DNA from 3 places in the Oxalicibacterium sp. genome. Region 3 is predicted to be linked to each of the others. Evidence: riboswitches for the same ligand, from Rfam matches in the RefSeq annotation. Region 3 holds a riboswitch; each other region holds the start of a gene.

Region 1 (5,701 bases), on a different contig from region 3:
TGTTGCGGCGCGACGACTTCGGCTTCGTGTTCCAGAGCTACAACCTGATTCCTTCTGCCAGCGCGACGGAAAACGTCGAAGTGCCGGCCATGTATTCCGGCATGCCGCCGGAAGAGCGCCATGCGCGCGCGCACCAGTTGCTGGAAGAACTCGGCCTGGGCGATCGCACGCATCATCGGCCGAACCAGCTGTCGGGCGGCCAGCAGCAGCGCGTTTCCATTTCGCGCGCGCTGATGAACGGCGGCCGCATCATCCTGGCCGACGAACCGACCGGCGCGCTTGACAGCAAGAGCGGCGCCGACGTGATGAAGCTGTTGTCCGACCTGTCGCAGCGCGGCCATACCGTATTGCTGATCACGCATGCGCGTGAAGTGGCCGACCATGCGCACCGGCTGATCGAAATCAAGGACGGCAATATCCTGTCCGACCCCGGCCCGTCGCCCGCACCGTTGGAGCAGGCAGTCTTCACGCGGCCCGTGACGGCTGGCGTCGCGTCGCGGCTGGCGGATATTCTCGAAGCGGCGAAGATGGCATTGCGCTCGCTGCGCGCCAACATCTTCCGGTCCATCCTGACATTGCTCGGCATCGTCATCGGCGTCGGTTCGGTGATCGCGATGCTGGCGATCGGCGACGGTGCGAAGGCGGCCGTCATCGAACGTATCAGCGCGATGGGATCGAACCTGCTGCTGGTGCGCCCTGGCGCGCCTAACCAGCGCGGCTTCAATTCGACGGCGACGCTGGTCGTCGAGGACGTGCGCGCGATCGACGAACTGCCGAACGTGCTGGCCGCGGTGCCGGAACAGAACAGTTCTGCCACGCTGCGCTTTGGTACGTCGGACGTATCGACATCGATCAACGGCACGTCGGCCAAATTTCCGCTGGCGCGGCAATGGCCGGTCGCGCAAGGTTCCTTCTTCAGCGAGGACGACGAGGCGAACTATGCCGCCGTCGCCGTGCTGGGCAAGACGGTCGCTACCGGTCTGTTCGGCGACGAGAATCCGGTCGGCGAATTCGTGCTGATCAACAACCTGCTGTTCCAGGTTGTCGGCGTAATGTCCGAACGCGGCGCCTCGCCGATGGGCAGCGATCAGGACGATATCGTCTTCGTGCCGTATGCGACCAGCAGCCTGCGATTATCCGGCCAGCGCTTCCTGCGCAACGTGACTGTCGCCGTGGAAGACGTCGACCGCATCGACGAGACGCAGAACGATGTCGACAAGCTGCTGAACGAACGGCACGGCGTGGTCGACTACCGGATTCGCAACATGGCATCGATCATCGAGACGACCGAGCAGACGCAGAACACGCTGACCATTCTGCTCGGTTCGATCGCAGCGATCTCGTTGCTGGTCGGCGGTATTGGCGTGATGAACATCATGCTGGTCTCCGTTACCGAGCGTACGCGCGAGATCGGCATCCGCATGGCGACCGGCGCGCGCGAGAGCAACATCATGCAGCAGTTTCTGATCGAGGCGATGGTGGTTTCGGCACTCGGCGGCGCGATCGGCGTCATCGGCGGACTGGCGACGGCCGCCATCATCGGCGCCTTCGGCACGCCAATTGCGTATTCGGTGACGCCGGTGCTGCTGGCCTGCGGCTGCGCCTTCATGACCGGACTGGTGTTCGGCTACCTGCCTGCCAAGAAGGCGGCGCAACTCGATCCGGTGGTCGCGCTGGCGGCTGAATGAGTGAATGACATGAAAACAGCTATCCACAAAAACATGCTCGACGACATAACAGCCATTACCGGCACGCCGGTTCCTTTCCGTCGCTTGCGCATGACGCTTGCGCTGGCGGCCATGCTGGTGCTGGGCGCTTGCGCGCATCGTTTCGATACCACGCATCCTGACGTACAGTTGCCGGCCAGCTGGGCCGAAGCCTCGCCGGGCGAGGCGCAATTGCAGCGCGACTGGTGGTACGGTTTCGGCTCGTCCGAACTGAGCGGCCTGGTTGACGAAGCGCTGACCGGCAGCCCCGATTTGCGCATTGCGCTGGAACGCGTGACGCAGGCCGAAATCGCTGCGCGTAGCGCCGGCGCCTCGCTGTTTCCGCTGATCACGCTGAGCGCCGATACTGGTACCGGCTCGGTCAAGCCGGGTAGCGCCAGCGATGCAGGCTGGCGCAAGCGCGAATCGTCGGGAGCAGGGCTGGCTATCGATTACGAAGTCGATCTGTGGGGACGTGTCGCCGCGCAGGCCAGCGGTGCGCGTGCTTCGCTGGATGCCACCCGCTACGATCTGGAAACGGCGCGGCTGACGCTGACGACCGGAGTCGCCAACGCCTACTTCCAGGTGCTGGCCTTGCGGATGCGCCTGCGCATCGCGCAGAACAATCTGGCGATTGCGGAAAAACTGTTCAACATCGTCGAAGCGCGTTATCGCTATGGCTCGGCGTCGGCGCTGGATGTCAGCCGACAACGCAGCACGGTGCTTGCGCAACGCGCGACCATTCTGCCGCTGCAAGTGCAGGAACGGCAGGCGGTCAGCGCACTGGCCATCCTGCTCGGACGCCAGCCGCAGGCATTGCAGGTGGCAGAGCAGGATCTGGATGCCTTGACGGTGCCGGAAGTCGGCGCGGGTCTGCCGTCGACGCTGCTGTTGCGCCGCCCCGATCTGGCCAGCGCGGAAGCGCAGCTGTATGCCTCCGATGCGAATGTCGCCGCCGCGCGCGCAGCCTTGCTGCCGACCATCACGCTGAGCGGCACGGCCGGTTCGTCGAGCGCGGCGCTGTTGTCGCTGACCGATCCTGCCTACAGCATCGGCATTGCGGCATCCATTGTCCGTACGTTGTTCGATGGCGACCGTCTTGGCCAGCAGGTCGAATTGAACGAATCGTCGCGCCGCCAGCTGGTCGAAAGCTATCGCAATGCGATCCATTCCGCGCTGAAGGAAGTCGACGATGCGCTCGGCAATGCCGAACGCAATCGCAACCAGGAAAGAGCGCAGATCGAGATACGCGAAGAAGCGCTGCGCGCACTGCAGCTGTCCGAGTTGCGTTACCGCGAGGGAGCGGACGATCTGAACAGCCTGCTCGATGCGCAGCGCACTTTATTCACTGCAGAGGATCAGCTGGCGCAGCAGCGCCTGCTGCGTTTGAGCGGTACCACCGATCTATTCAAGGCGCTGGGCGGCGGCTGGAGCCGTCCGATTACGACGCAGTAACGCCGATCAGACGTGTATCTGCGGAGCCTGCGGCGTTTTGCCGCGTAAATTCCGCCATGCGACACCCAGTAGCAGCGTAACGGCCAGGCTGGGAAGCGCAGAGCCGAGTTGCGGCCACCATGCCGGGCAGGCGTGGAAGACGGCGATGCCGATCAGCCAGATCGCAACCGGAACCGTGTTGACCGGACGTTGCGTGGCTTCTCCCCGCAGCGACAATTGCGATACGACGACGCCGAACAGCGGAACGAAGACCGAGCTCAGCATCAGCAGAAAGGGTTCGAGTCCGTGCATCGGCAGCACCAGCGCGCAGGCCGTGGCGGCGATCGCCAGCACGATGCCCCAGCTGCGGATGCTGATACGGCTGTGCAGGAAGTTCAGTGAAACTGAACCGGAATAGACGTCGCCGTAGGCATTGTCCATTTCATCGATCAGGATCAGCCCGAGTGCGACCAGTCCGCCTTGCGCGAGCAGGATGGTCGCCAGCAGGTCCGCATCCGGTGCAGTCGTGCTGACGATCAGCACGCCGAGCGCGTGGCACCAGATGTTGGCGATCGCGAAGCCCAGCCAGGTGCCGCGGAAGGTGCTGGCACTGCTCCTGCCGTAGCGCGCGAAATCCGCCACCAGCGGCAGCCACGATACCGGCATCGCCATTACCAGATCGATGCCGGCTAATAGCCCCATCGAGCCGTCACCGGGCTTGTCCCAGAAATCCTGCAAGCCGTTCGCCTGCGCCTTCAGCAGGAACTGCCAGCTGATCCAGAGCAGCGACAGGATCACCAGCGGCAGGCCGAAACGGCCGACGAAGCGTCGCACCAGTCCGATCATCGAACCGGTTGCCAGCGCGATCAGCAGTAGTCCCCAGAACAGCGCGGTGACATACGGCACCCAGGCGGCTTCAAGTCCGAAGATGTCCTTGATCAGCGCCGTCGTGCCGTCGCGCATGACGACCAGCTCGAATGCGCTCCAGCCGAGCAGCTGGACGATGTTCAGCACGACCGGCAATCTGGCAAACGAACTGCCCAGCGTCTGGCACATCAGCGCCGGACTCGGCAGGCCGCGTTCGCAGCCGATGCGCGCGACCCATGCCAGCAGTGCCGCACCGAGCAGCGAGCCGATCAGGATAGCGACGACGGCATTGCGCGGTCCCAGCGCGCTACCGAGGAAGGCGCCGATCTGCATGACCAGCAGGCCGACGCCGAGGCTGAACCACAGCGCCGCGTGATCGCGAAATGCAAAGACGCGATCGGCCAGTGCAACCGGCGTGAAGACGGATGAGGTGGAAGAAGGTGAAGCGGAAGAAGATTCTGGCAAGGCCATCGTTGTCTTTCAAGGATGGCAGGTCGGCTGATGCGGTGCGGCGCCGTAGGCGGCCGGCATGCTTTCCTGCGCGAGGATTACCTCAATCAGGTTCAACGGGTATTTCTCACCCGCGCAATGACGATGCGCAGGACCCCGAGCGAATTCGCGTTTGGCGAAGGGCGCTACTTTGAGCTAAAAAACGGCAGCAGGCAAGCGGCGATGCTCCGCTGCGAAGAGAGCGTGGAGGATGTAGTGGGGAAAACGGATGGGATGCTGCGGAGATGCCCAAGAAAAAGCCGGACCGTCAAATGTGAGGGGAGGCGGTCCGGCCAAAAAACAGCAGCAAAGAAAACAACAGCAGAGTCGCGATGGGGGATGACGCATTGCCCGCAAAGCAACAATATACTGTATGAAAACACAGTATATTGCCTGTCGCCGTAAAAGTCACGCTTTCCATTTCGGCACCCCAAAAAGCAAAAAGCCGCATGGCAGATGCCATGCGGCCGAAAAGGGGATGGAGCGGATTACAGGCCGAGGCGGGCGGTTGCTTCGCTCATGACGGCGTCGTTCCATGGCACGAAGCCGGTCATGTTGATCTTCGACAACGCGGTGCGGCCGGCGTCGTTGTTGGACAGATCGAGCAGCAGGATGCGCAGTTTGTCACGATCGGCGGCGCTCAGCTTTTTCGACACAACGAATTGCTTTATTGGGACGGGTTTGGTCTCCGCCAGAATGCGTCCACCTTTGTCGACCCAGCTCTTGGCAACCTTGGCCGAACCGGTCACGCCGGCATCGACGAAGCCGTTGTCGATCATGAATGGCACGGCGTCCTGATAGCGGGTCGCCGTATAGGCGCGTTCCGGCTGCGGGAAGCCCAGCTCATTCAGGGCGGCGGTGAACATCGTGGTCGTGATCGATTCGATCGAGGGCACGCCGATCTTCTTGCCGCGCAAATCCTGCATCGACTTCAGCGGCGAATCCTTCTTCACCATCACGTGCGCGCGATAGTCGGTGTAGCCCTTGGCCGTCGCCAGACCTTCATAGCCGTCTTTCTTCACGGCCAGCAGGCCGACGTGCGCCGGATGAATGAAGGCCAGATCGTACTTGCCTTCGGCCAGGCCTTTTTCCAGCGTGGCGTACTTGTCGACGCTTTGCACGCGCACGTTCTGCTTCAGTTCCTTGGACAGCAATTGCAGCAACGGCTTGTAGCGCTCGCTGGCCGGACCGCCGTCCTGATAGGT
Region 2 (5,701 bases), on a different contig from region 3:
ATTATCGCGGATTTGCGCACCGGGGTGGCCTTTTGCCAGATCGGCAGCATGCGCGGCGATCTTGTACGTGATGATGCCGTCCTTGACGTCGACCTTGTTCGGCAAGCCGAGATGCTCCTTCGGCGTCACGTAGCACAGCATCGCGGTGCCGTACCAGCCGATCTGCGCGGCGCCGATGCCGGACGTGATGTGGTCGTAGCCCGGCGCGATGTCGGTCGTCAACGGACCCAGCGTGTAGAACGGCGCTTCGTGGCAGTGTTCCAGTTGCAGGTCCATGTTTTCCTTGATCAGGTGCATCGGCACGTGACCCGGACCTTCGATCATCACCTGCACGTCGTGCTTCCATGCGATCTGTGTCAGTTCGCCCAGCGTGCGCAGTTCGCCGAGTTGCGCTTCGTCGTTGGCGTCATAGATCGAACCCGGACGCAAGCCGTCACCCAGCGAGAACGACACGTCATACGCCTTCATGATTTCGCAGATGTCTTCGAAGTGCTCGTACAGGAAGGATTCCTTGTGATGCGCGAGACACCATTTCGCCATGATCGAACCGCCGCGCGACACGATGCCGGTCATGCGCTTGGCCGTCAGCGGCACGTATTGCAGGCGTACGCCGGCGTGGATCGTGAAGTAGTCGACGCCCTGCTCGGCCTGCTCGATCAGCGTGTCGCGGAAGATTTCCCACGTCAGGTCTTCGGCCTTGCCGTTGACCTTTTCCAGCGCCTGATAGATCGGCACGGTGCCGATCGGCACCGGCGAATTGCGAATGATCCATTCGCGCGTTTCGTGAATGTGCTTGCCGGTCGACAGATCCATCACGTTGTCGCCGCCCCAGCGGATCGCCCACGTCATTTTTTCGACTTCTTCGCCGATCGACGAGGTCACAGCCGAGTTACCGATGTTTGCGTTGATCTTGACGAGGAAGTTGCGGCCGATGATCATCGGCTCGACTTCCGGATGGTTGATGTTGGCCGGAATAATCGCGCGGCCGCGGGCGATTTCGTCGCGCACGAATTCCGGCGTGATTTCCATCGGGATCGACGCACCAAACGATTGGCCCGGATGCTGGCGGCCCATCAGCTCGGCCAGCTTGGCACCCTTTTCACCGGACTTCTTCAGTTCTTCCAGATACGCGCGGCGGTTCATGTTTTCGCGGATCGCGACGAATTCCATTTCCGGCGTGACGATGCCCTGACGCGCGTAATGCATCTGCGACACGTTCTTGCCGGCCAGTGCGCGGCGCGGCTTGCGATGCAGATTGAAGCGCAGTTCGGCCAGTTTCGGATCGTTCAGGCGTTCGATGCCGTATTGCGAGGTCGGGCCCGGCAGCTCTTCGGTGTCGTTGCGTTCCAGAATCCACGGCAGACGCGGCGTATTCAGGCCGGAACGGATGTCGATCTTCACGTCCGGATCGGTGTATGGGCCGGATGTGTCGTACACGTAGATCGGCGGATTCTTTTCGAAGCCGAACGACGCAGGCGTATCGGACTGCGAGATTTCGCGCATCGGCACGCGAATGTCGGGACGCGAACCTTCGATGTAGATCTTGCGGGAATTCGGCAGCGGCTGGATGGCTGCTTCGTCGACTGTCGCGGTGGCGGACAGGAATTTCGGATTGGCGTTCATATTGGCTCCTTGGCTAACTCAGTGGCTTGGAGCCAGCTCAGGAGTTTTCGAGAACGGATGGCAGTCGTCAAAAACATCAAAACGGACGGACCATCACAACTCGGCAGCTTCCCTTCGCTGGCATTATCCAGATCAGGTTCAAGGGTTTTTCTCACCCGGCCGAACGACGTTCGGTCAGGACCCCTAGCTTTACTTCGACTACAGATACAACGACTACCTTGCCAGTCTATGAGCCGCCGCTTCGGCGTTCATTGACCGCGGTCAAACTTTGGCGTCTGACATCGATGCATTCCAGACACATTGTCGTGACTCAACGGAATGCATCGATGTCAGCTCTGGAAAGCGGCAAGTCGCCCCCAGAGCAGCGGATTACTTCACCGTCGCGATGTGCAACAGGTTGGTCGTACCCGATTCACCGAACGGCAGGCCGGCCGTGATCGTCAGGTATTCGCCGACTTTCGCGAAGCCTTCACGCATTGCGGAGCTGACGGCAACCTGCACCATCTCGTCGACCGATGTGACGTCCTTGCCGACGATCGAGTGGATGCCCCAGACCCATGCCAGACGACGTGCAATCTTGATGTCCGGCGTAATGCTCAGGATCGAAGCATTCGGACGCACGCGTGCGCCGAACATGCTGGTGTGGCCCGATTTCGTGTAGGTCACGATACCGGCGGCGTTGACGACCGTCGTCACATCGCGCAGTGCGGTGACAATCGCATCTTCCGGCGTCGGCAACGGTGCAACTTGCTGCGCATCCAGCAACGTGCGGTAGGTCGGATCGGCTTCGACTTCCTTGATGATGCTGTCCATCATCTGAACAGCACGCACCGGGTTCTTGCCGCTGGCCGATTCGGCCGACAGCATAACCGCATCGGCACCTTCGTAGATCGCGTTGGCGACGTCGGAGGCTTCCGCCCGCGTCGGCATCGGCGATTCGGTCATCGATTCCAGCATGTGCGTGGCAACGATGGTCGGACGGCCGTACTTGCGTGCAGCACGGATGATTTCCTTTTGCGCGCGCGGCACTTGCGAGATCGGCAGTTCGACGCCGAGGTCGCCGCGGGCAACCATCACGGAGTCGGATGCCTTGCAGATGCCGTCGATGTCCAGCATGGCAGCCGGCTTCTCGATCTTCGACTGGATCAGTGCACGATCGCCGATGATCTTGCGTGCGTCTTCGATGTCGGAAACCTGCTGCACGAACGACAGTGCAACCCAGTCCACACCCAGCGACAGCGCGAATTCCAGGTCGACCAGATCCTTGGCGGTCATTGCCGGAATCGGCAGGATCGCATCAGGAACGTTCACGCCCTTGCGGTTCGATATCTTGCCGCCGACAGCGACCTTGGTGACGATGCGGTTGTCCTTGTTGCTTTCGACGGACAGGCGGATCTTGCCGTCGTCCAGCAGCAGCGTCTGGCCGGCGCCAACAGCTGCGAACAGTTCCGGATGCGGCAGATAGACGCGCGTTGCGTCGCCCGGGGTTTCATCGCGATCGAGCACGAACTGCTCGCCAGCGACCAGCATCGTGGAATCGCCATTGAAGGTACCGAGACGAATCTTCGGGCCTTGCAGGTCGGCCAGGATGGCGACCGGACGGCCGTACTTCTCTTCCAGGCTGCGCACGATCTGGTGACGTGCACGATGATCTTCGTGCGAACCGTGGCTGAAGTTGAAGCGGAACATGTCCACGCCCGCTTCGAACAACGCGGTAATGGTTTCCAGATCGCCGCTGGCAGGGCCCAGAGTGGCGACGATTTTTGCTTTGCGATTGCGTCTCATGACAGCTTTCTAAAAGTAACAATAAAAACTAGTGTGTCGTCATGCTGGCAATGCTTACTACAAGCATGACGACGAATGAGTTACAGGATCAGGATGGCCCGAAAATCATTAACGTTGGTCCGCGTCGGGCCGCTGACGATCAGGTCATTCAGCGCACTGAAGAAACCGTAGCCGTCATTGTTTTCCAGCATGGCTTTCGCGCTCAAGCCCTTGTCGGCGGCACGCTGCATCGAATCCGGCTGGTAGATTGCGCCAGCATTGTCTTCGGAACCGTCGATGCCGTCGGTATCGCACGCCAGCGCATGGATGCCCTGCTGGCCGTTCAGCGTGACCGCCAGGCTCAGCAGGAATTCGGCATTGCGGCCGCCGCGCCCCTTGCCGCGCACGGTGACGGTGGTTTCGCCGCCGGACAGGATCACGCACGGCTTGGCAAACGGCTGGCCGTAGGCTGCGACTTGTTTCGCCAAAGCGGCATGCACCATGCCGACATCGCGCGATTCGCCTTCCAGATCGTTGGACAGGATGTAAGGAGTGATGCCGGCGGCGCGCGCTTTCGCGGCAGCCGCTTCCAGCGCATGCTGCGCGGTCGCCATCACGTGATGTTCGTTGCGCGCGAAACGTGCGTCGCCCGGCTTCGGTGTTTCACCTGCGCCAGATTCCAGATGCTTGCGCACATTTTCAGGAATTTCGATGTTGTACTTCTTCAGGATCGCGAGCGACTGTTCGCACGTCGTCGGATCAGGCAGCGTCGGGCCCGATGCGATCACGCCCGGATCGTCGCCCGGCACGTCAGAGATCAGCAGCGTGACGACGCGTGCCGGTGCGCAAGCCAGTGCCAGGCGACCACCCTTGATCGCGGACAGGTGCTTGCGTACGCAATTCATTTCGGAAATCGTTGCACCGCTCTTCAGCAATGCCTTGTTCAATGCCTGCTTCTGTTCCAGCGTGATGCCTTCGCCGGGCAGGCTCAGCAGTGCGGAACCGCCACCCGTGATCAGGCACAGCACCAGATCGTCTTCGGTCAAACCCTTGACCATTTCCAGCATGCGGCCAGCAGCGGCACGACCGGCTTCATCCGGCACCGGGTGCGCAGCTTCGACCACTTCGATCTGCTTGCAGTCCGCGCCATGCTCGTAGCGCGTGACGACCAGGCCTTCGACCTTGCCCGGCCAGTTGTCTTCGACGACCTTTGCCATGGCAGCAGCACCTTTACCGGCGCCGATCACCAGCGTGCGGCCCTTGGCCGGCTGCTTGGGCAGATAAGCGGGCATGCACTTCTGGGGGCTCACGGCTTCTACGGCGGTGGCATACAGATCATTCAAAAACTGGCGTGGATCGATCGACATGTGGCAGGAATACGTTTTAAAAGTGAATCAGAACTGTGAAATCAAACCGGCATTGCACCGAAGCGCAATGCCGGCCGGATGATGTCGTCTACGAATTACGCCTTGGCGATTTCGTGGTTCGACATGATTTCGATCGCGCGGCACAGTGCCGAGTGATCCAGACCGCTCATACCGTTGGCAGCACAGGCGTTCATCAGTTCCTGGGTTGCTGCGGTATTCGGCAGCGACACGCCCATCGATTTGGCGCCTTGCAATGCCAGGTTCAGATCCTTCTGGTGCAGTTCGATACGGAAGCCCGGATTGAACGTACGCTTGACCATGCGTTCGCCGTGCACTTCCAGGATGCGCGAATTCGCAAAGCCACCCATCAGCGCTTCACGCACCTTGGCAGGATTTGCACCGGCTTTCGATGCGAACAGCAGTGCTTCGGAAACAGCCTGGATGTTCAGTGCAACGATGATCTGGTTAGCGACCTTGGTCGTTTGGCCGTCGCCGTTACCGCCGACCAGCGTGATGTTCTTGCCCATTGCTTCGAACAGCGGCTTGACTTCGTCGAACGCCTTTTGCGAACCGCCGACCATGATCGTCAGCGAAGCGGCTTTCGCGCCGACTTCACCGCCGGAAACCGGTGCGTCCAGGTATTCGCAACCCAGGTCGTTGATCTTCTTGGCGAAACCTTTGGTCGCGATCGGCGAGATCGAGCTCATGTCGACGACGATCTTGCCAGCGGTCAGGCCGGCAGCAACGCCGTTTTCAGCGAACAGCACGGCTTCGACGTGCGGGGTATCCGGCACCATCGTGATGATGATGTCGGCGCGTTTGGCGACTTCGGCGCCGGACGTGCAGGACGTTGCACCGCCGTCGATCAGTTCAGCAGGCGGGTTCTTGACGTCATGCAGATACAGCTTGTGACCGCCCTTTTGCAGGTTGAGCGCCATCGGCGCACC
Region 3 (5,701 bases):
CAACGATCTCGATCGGCTGCACGATGCGCTCCAAATAGCCTTTCAATTGGTCTCTGAGATTTGCATCCAGCATGATGGTCCCTACTTTCTTTCGTTAGATTTTGCTGCTGCCGAACCCGGCACGGGTTCGGCGATGCAGCGGACTTGCCTGTTACTGCCTGATTAGATCTTGCCGACCAGGTCCAGCGACGGAGCCAGGGTCTTTTCGCCTTCTTTCCACTTGGCCGGGCACACTTCGTTCGGGTGGGCAGCCGTGTACTGTGCAGCTTTCAGCTTGCGCAGGGTTTCGGAAACGTCGCGAGCGATTTCGTTCGAGTGGATTTCCAGGGTCTTGATGACGCCGTCCGGATTGATGATGAACGTACCGCGCAGCGCCAGGCCTTCTTCCGGAATGTGCACGCCGAAAGCGTTGGTCAGCTGGTGCGTCGGATCGCCGACCAGCGGGAATTTCGCCTTGCCGACGGCCGGCGAGGTTTCATGCCAGACCTTGTGCGAGAAGTGCGTGTCGGTCGTGACGATGTAGACTTCGGTGCCCAGTTTCTGGAATTCGGCATAGCTGTCGGCCGCGTCTTCGACTTCAGTCGGGCAGTTGAACGTGAAGGCTGCCGGCATGAAGATCAGGACAGACCATTTGCCCTTCAGCGACTGTTCCGTGACTTCGATGAACTTGCCATTGTGGAAAGCCTGGGTCTTGAAGGGTTGGACTTGGGTATTGATAAGAGACATGTCGCTTTTCCTTTTGGGTTGGGTTGAAAAGTGGGTTAAAAAAGCATGAGTTCGAATGTTAGACAAATTCGACTCATTTGCATAATTGATTTATTTTAGAAAACCAATTTGTTTTCGCTATGGTAAAGGCGAAGCAGTAGCCAGTAACGAATTGACTATTATGCAGCCTTTTGAAGACATTGCCGTGACGGCTTCCTGCTGCGCCCATGCGGTTTCAACGTAGCTTCGATGAGACTTCAACGCTGCCGGGCCGTTCCGTGTGGTTCTTCAGCCATCGGCCTACGCGAACGAGGCCTGGACGATGCCCTTATAATGGCAAGCTTCCCGTAGCGAACCGCATGCGTGCGGTTTCTTTTTGCATTTCAATCAAGCTGTTGCCATGAATAATTCCCTCCCCGCTTCCCCGTCAGCCGGCATCAGCGCCGCCGAATGGCAGGTGCGCGTCGATCTGGCCGCCTGCTACCGCCTTTGCGCACTGAAGAATTGGGACGACCTGATTTACACGCATATCTCGGCCACGGTGCCGGGCGAGGAAGGCCGTTTCCTGATCAACCCGTTCGGCTGGCGTTTCGACGAAATCACCGCTTCCAGCCTGGTGAAGATCGACATCCACGGCAACATCATCGGCGACCAGAGCGCGCGCGTGAACGTGACCGGCTTTGCGATCCACGGCGCGGTGCATGCGGCACGCAAGGATGCGATGTGCGTCATGCATCTGCATAACGAGAACGGCGTCGCCGTCGGCATGCAGCAGGGCGGCCTGCTGCCGCTGTCGCAGCATGCGCTGCGCTTCTATCAGCAGATGGGTTATCACGATTACGAAGGTCTGGCGCTGTCCGCGGCCGAGCAGACACGGCTGATCGAGCATCTCGGCGACTATCCGGCGATGTTGCTGCGCAATCATGGCACGCTGATTTCCGGCCGCACAGTCGCCGAAGCCTATGTGTTGATGGATACGCTGGACAAGGCTTGCGCGTTTCAGTTGAAGGCGCAATCGGGTGGTGGACAGCTGAACATCCCGTCGCCGGAAGTATGCGCGAAAACGTACAAGGAATTGCTGGGCGACGGCTCGCCGGAAGGCGTGCTGGAATGGCCTGCGTTGCTGCGCAAGCTGGACGCGATTTCGCCGTCGTATCGCCAATGATCGGCGATTGATCTGTCGCCGAATTGAATTGCACCGCATCGAATCATCATCAACCGAAGGAGCCAATCATGCCAACCATCAACGTTCAACTGTTCGAAGGCCGTACGCTGGAACAGAAGCGCGCATTCGTCAAAGCCGTCACCGAAGCGACGGTCGCCACGCTGGGTTCTTCAGCGGAATCGGTCGATATCCTCATCACCGAACTCAAGCGCGAAGACTGGGCGACCGGCGGCGTGCTGTGGTCGGAAAAGGAATGAGCCGGAAGTAAGTCGACGGCGTATTCCTAGGAATACTTGCTGCAATACGTGAAAACGCCGCCGATGGCGGCGTTTTTCATGGGACGAAGCCATTTCTTCCCGCAGTTATGTGGGCCAGCGCACCGACGCGCCAACGCCGGTCCGCGATGCTGATCTGTGGACAATGCATCAGGAGATGGCGATGACGCGCAATCACTCTCAAAAAGCCAAGCCAGAAGACAACGAGCGCGGCACGCCGGTTACGCCGGATTCCGCCTCGCATGAAGAGCAATTACTCGACAAGGCGCTCGACGACACTTTTCCTGCCAGCGATCCGGTTGCCGAAATGCCCGAGGAAGCGGCACCGCCGCCCGGCGAGCAGATTCAGGAAACACTGCTCGATACGGCACTGGAAATGAGTTTCCCTGCCAGCGATCCGATTGCAGTCGACGCCGGCATCACGCGTATCGAAGAAGCGCCGGAAATGGTCGATGCGCACGACGATCATCAGAACAGCAACGAAGTCGAGGAATCCGAAAAGACGGCGCAGCAGGCACGGCGTGCGCACCATCACCGCCGCTGAAGCCGGCCGGACTGTTGCGGAAATCCCTATTCTCTTCCAAGTTATTGAATTTGCGGCAGAAATTGACATTTCTGCCGTTTTTTCATGATAGTATTCGCGCCACGCTAGGGGTCCTGAAGAGCAATCTTCGGGTGAGATGAAACCCTTGAACCTGACCTGGATAATGCCAGCGTAGGAAAGCGCAAAGTCTTCGTCTTCATTGTCGTCGGTCGTCCTTTGTCCCTTCCTGCGTATGCATTTTCCGCAACGCGATGAGATTGACCGACATGTCCCGCTTCAACACTTCCCTGATCGCCGCCGCGATCGCCCAGGCCTGCGCGTTTGCGCCGGCATTTGCCCAGACTGCGCAGAACAATGACGCGCCCGAGAACGTGCTGCCCGCCGTGACCGTGACCGCCGCGCCAGATGACGGCGGCAAGGCCAAAACCGCCAGCGTCGGCGGCTTCGGCGAAACGCCGCTGCTGGAAACCCCCGCTTCCGTCACCGTCATCACGCAGCAGCAGATGCAGGACCGCAATATTCGTTCGACGACGGCGGCGGTCGAAACCGATGCCAGCGTCAACGATGCCTACAACGCGGTCGGCTACGCCGAACAATTCTCGATCCGCGGCTTCACGCTGGAAAACGAAACCAGCTTCCGCAAGGACGGCCTGTCGTTCTCCGGCGCGTCGTCCGTGCCGCTGGAAAACAAGGAGCGCATCGAAATCCTGAAGGGTTTGTCCGGCCTGCAGGCTGGCGTGGCGACGCCGGGCGGCATCATCAACTACGTCACCAAGCGTCCGACCGAAACGCCGGTGCGCACGCTGACGACCGAATTCAGCGAACGCGGCACCGCCTACGGCGCGATCGACCTCGGCGGCATGTCGGAAGACAGGCGTTTCGGCTATCGCATCAATGCAGCGACCGAAACGATCAATTCCTACGTGAAGGGCGCGGACGGCAATCGCAACTTCGTTTCCGGCGCATTCGACTGGCATCTGACCGATCGTGCGCTGCTGCAGCTGGATATGGATTATCAGCACAAGTCGCAGATTACGGCGCCGGGGTATCAGCTGCTTGGCGGCACCAATGTGCCATCGCACGTCGATCCGAAGCGACTACTCGGAGATGAGCCATGGGTCACGCCGGTAACGGACGACACCAGTAATGTCGGATTACGTTTCAAGTACAACATCGATAACAACTGGCATGTGACGCTGGGTGCGAATCGCTATGAGTTGAAGCGAGACGATCATTCGGCGTTTCCATATGGATGTAGTGCGGGAGCGCTATGGCCAGGATACTGCTCGAATGGTGATTACGATGTGTACGACTATCGCAGCGATAATCAACGATATCGGATCTTCAGCACGCAGGCTTTGTTGCAAGGTAAAGTGCAAACCGGTGGAATCGCACATGACCTGACTTTTGGTATCGACACGATGCGCCGTCGCGATTCATTCGGCGAAGAAGTGTATGACTTCGTTGGCACTAGCAACATCTACGATCCGCGATTGATCCCTTCTCGCAGCCCGAATGAAAGTGGCCCGGTGTCATTGCGTCGCAAAGACGACGAACATTCGTTCTTAGTGCAAGACATCCTGACGCTGTCACAACGCGTCAAGCTGCATGCTGGTCTGCGTTATACGGAACTGAAGCGCGAACAATTCGATGCAGCTGGCGCGCAAACGTCTGATTATGACCGCAGCTATCTATTGCCAAATATCGCGCTGGTGGTGACGCCGCGGCTAGGTATGTCGATCTACGGCGCTTATTCGCAGGGATTGCAGCATGGTGGTATTGCGCCGGAGGGCACAAGCAATGAGGATCAGATGCTGAATCCGAATAAGTCTCATCAGATCGAGATCGGCTTCAAGCAGGATTTGAACAATACGCTGAGTTTTACTGCATCGTTGTTCCAGATCAAGGCGCCGTTGGAATACGTTGATTATCGTAATTCTGCTGGAGGAGAATTTGTCCAGAATGGCGATGCAGTTCACCGCGGTATCGAACTCGGCCTCACTGGCCGCGTCACGCGTCAGTTGCTGGCCGGTGTCAGTTTAACCGCGTTGGATGCCGAGCAGCAGAATACCGGCGATCCAGCTCTAGACGACAAACGCAACGTCAATGTGCCGAAACTGAAAACGGTCGCTTTCTTTGACTATGCGGTTGCTGAAGTTCCAGGCCTGAACCTGAATACGACCGTCACCTACGCCGGCAGCAAAGCTTTCGATACGCAGAACCAGACCATCGTCGGTGGTTACAGTATCGTCGATGCCGGCGCACGTTACGCGACGCGTATCGGCAATACGCCGATCCGCTTCAACCTTACCGTGTACAACGTGTTCGACAAGTTCTACTGGCGCGATGTGACGCAGGATCTGGGTGGCTATCTGTTCCCCGGTGCGCCGCGTACGGTCAAGCTGAGCGCACAGTTCGATTTCTGATCGCTACGGACACATCGATTCCATGAACAGCCCGCTCATCCTTTTCGGCTTCATCCACACCTCGTATTTCGAGATCGTCTCGTTCGGCCTCGCCATCACGATGGTGGTGCTGAACATCCGCCAGTCGCCTTGGGCGTGGCTGTTCTCGATCTCGGCTTCCGCGTTGTATTCGGTCGTCTTTTTCGAGGCGAAGCTGTATGGCGACATGTGCCTGTCGTTCTTTTTCATCACCGTCTCGCTGTGGGGCTGGTACCAGTGGCTGTTCGGCGGTCGTGCGCATCATGGCATTGCCGTCTCGGTGCTGACACGGCGCGGCATCGCATGGACATTGGCGGCATGGATGGTCGCATGGCTGGCGATCTATCTGCTGCTGTCGCGCTTTACCGATAGCGACGTGCCGCGCATCGACGCCTTCCTGACAGGCGGCAGCCTGGTCGGTCAGTTCCTGTTGTCGCGCAAGAAGCTGGAGAATTGGCACATGTGGATCGTCATCGACACGATCTTCATCGGCCTGTACATCCACAAGCACCTGTATCTGACGGCGCTGTTGTATGCATTGTTCGTCGTGCTGGCGACCTTCGGTCTG

Evidence for each region. Region 3 has a riboswitch for thiamine pyrophosphate ahead of ACO1VH_RS12450 (TonB-dependent siderophore receptor). Riboswitches for the same ligand answer to the same signal wherever they lie in the genome.
Region 1: linked by a shared signal. The riboswitch ahead of ACO1VH_RS07075 (purine-cytosine permease family protein) and the one ahead of ACO1VH_RS12450 (TonB-dependent siderophore receptor) in region 3 are both predicted to bind thiamine pyrophosphate.
Region 2: linked by a shared signal. The riboswitch ahead of thiC (phosphomethylpyrimidine synthase ThiC) and the one ahead of ACO1VH_RS12450 (TonB-dependent siderophore receptor) in region 3 are both predicted to bind thiamine pyrophosphate.

Annotation. Positions count from the first base shown of each region.
Region 1 covers NZ_JBMQZD010000004.1:133,618-139,318, forward strand. Annotated here, with positions in the region: gene ACO1VH_RS07065 (MacB family efflux pump subunit) at 1-1,688, shown strand, start outside; gene ACO1VH_RS07070 (efflux transporter outer membrane subunit) at 1,698-3,161, shown strand; gene ACO1VH_RS07075 (purine-cytosine permease family protein) at 3,168-4,478, opposite strand; TPP riboswitch at 4,525-4,626, opposite strand; gene ACO1VH_RS07080 (phosphate/phosphite/phosphonate ABC transporter substrate-binding protein) at 4,985-5,701, opposite strand, start outside.
Region 2 covers NZ_JBMQZD010000002.1:20,740-26,440, forward strand. Annotated here, with positions in the region: gene thiC (phosphomethylpyrimidine synthase ThiC) at 1-1,623, opposite strand, end outside; TPP riboswitch at 1,716-1,818, opposite strand; gene pyk (pyruvate kinase) at 1,993-3,408, opposite strand; gene ACO1VH_RS04575 (glycerate kinase type-2 family protein) at 3,489-4,754, opposite strand; gene glxR (2-hydroxy-3-oxopropionate reductase) at 4,850-5,701, opposite strand, start outside.
Region 3 covers NZ_JBMQZD010000007.1:141,628-147,328, reverse strand. Annotated here, with positions in the region: gene ahpF (alkyl hydroperoxide reductase subunit F) at 1-73, opposite strand, end outside; gene ahpC (alkyl hydroperoxide reductase subunit C) at 163-726, opposite strand; gene ACO1VH_RS12465 (class II aldolase/adducin family protein) at 1,106-1,870, shown strand; gene ACO1VH_RS12460 (4-oxalocrotonate tautomerase) at 1,894-2,127, shown strand; gene ACO1VH_RS12455 (hypothetical protein) at 2,309-2,689, shown strand; TPP riboswitch at 2,786-2,884, shown strand; gene ACO1VH_RS12450 (TonB-dependent siderophore receptor) at 2,941-5,115, shown strand; gene pnuC (nicotinamide riboside transporter PnuC) at 5,138-5,701, shown strand, end outside.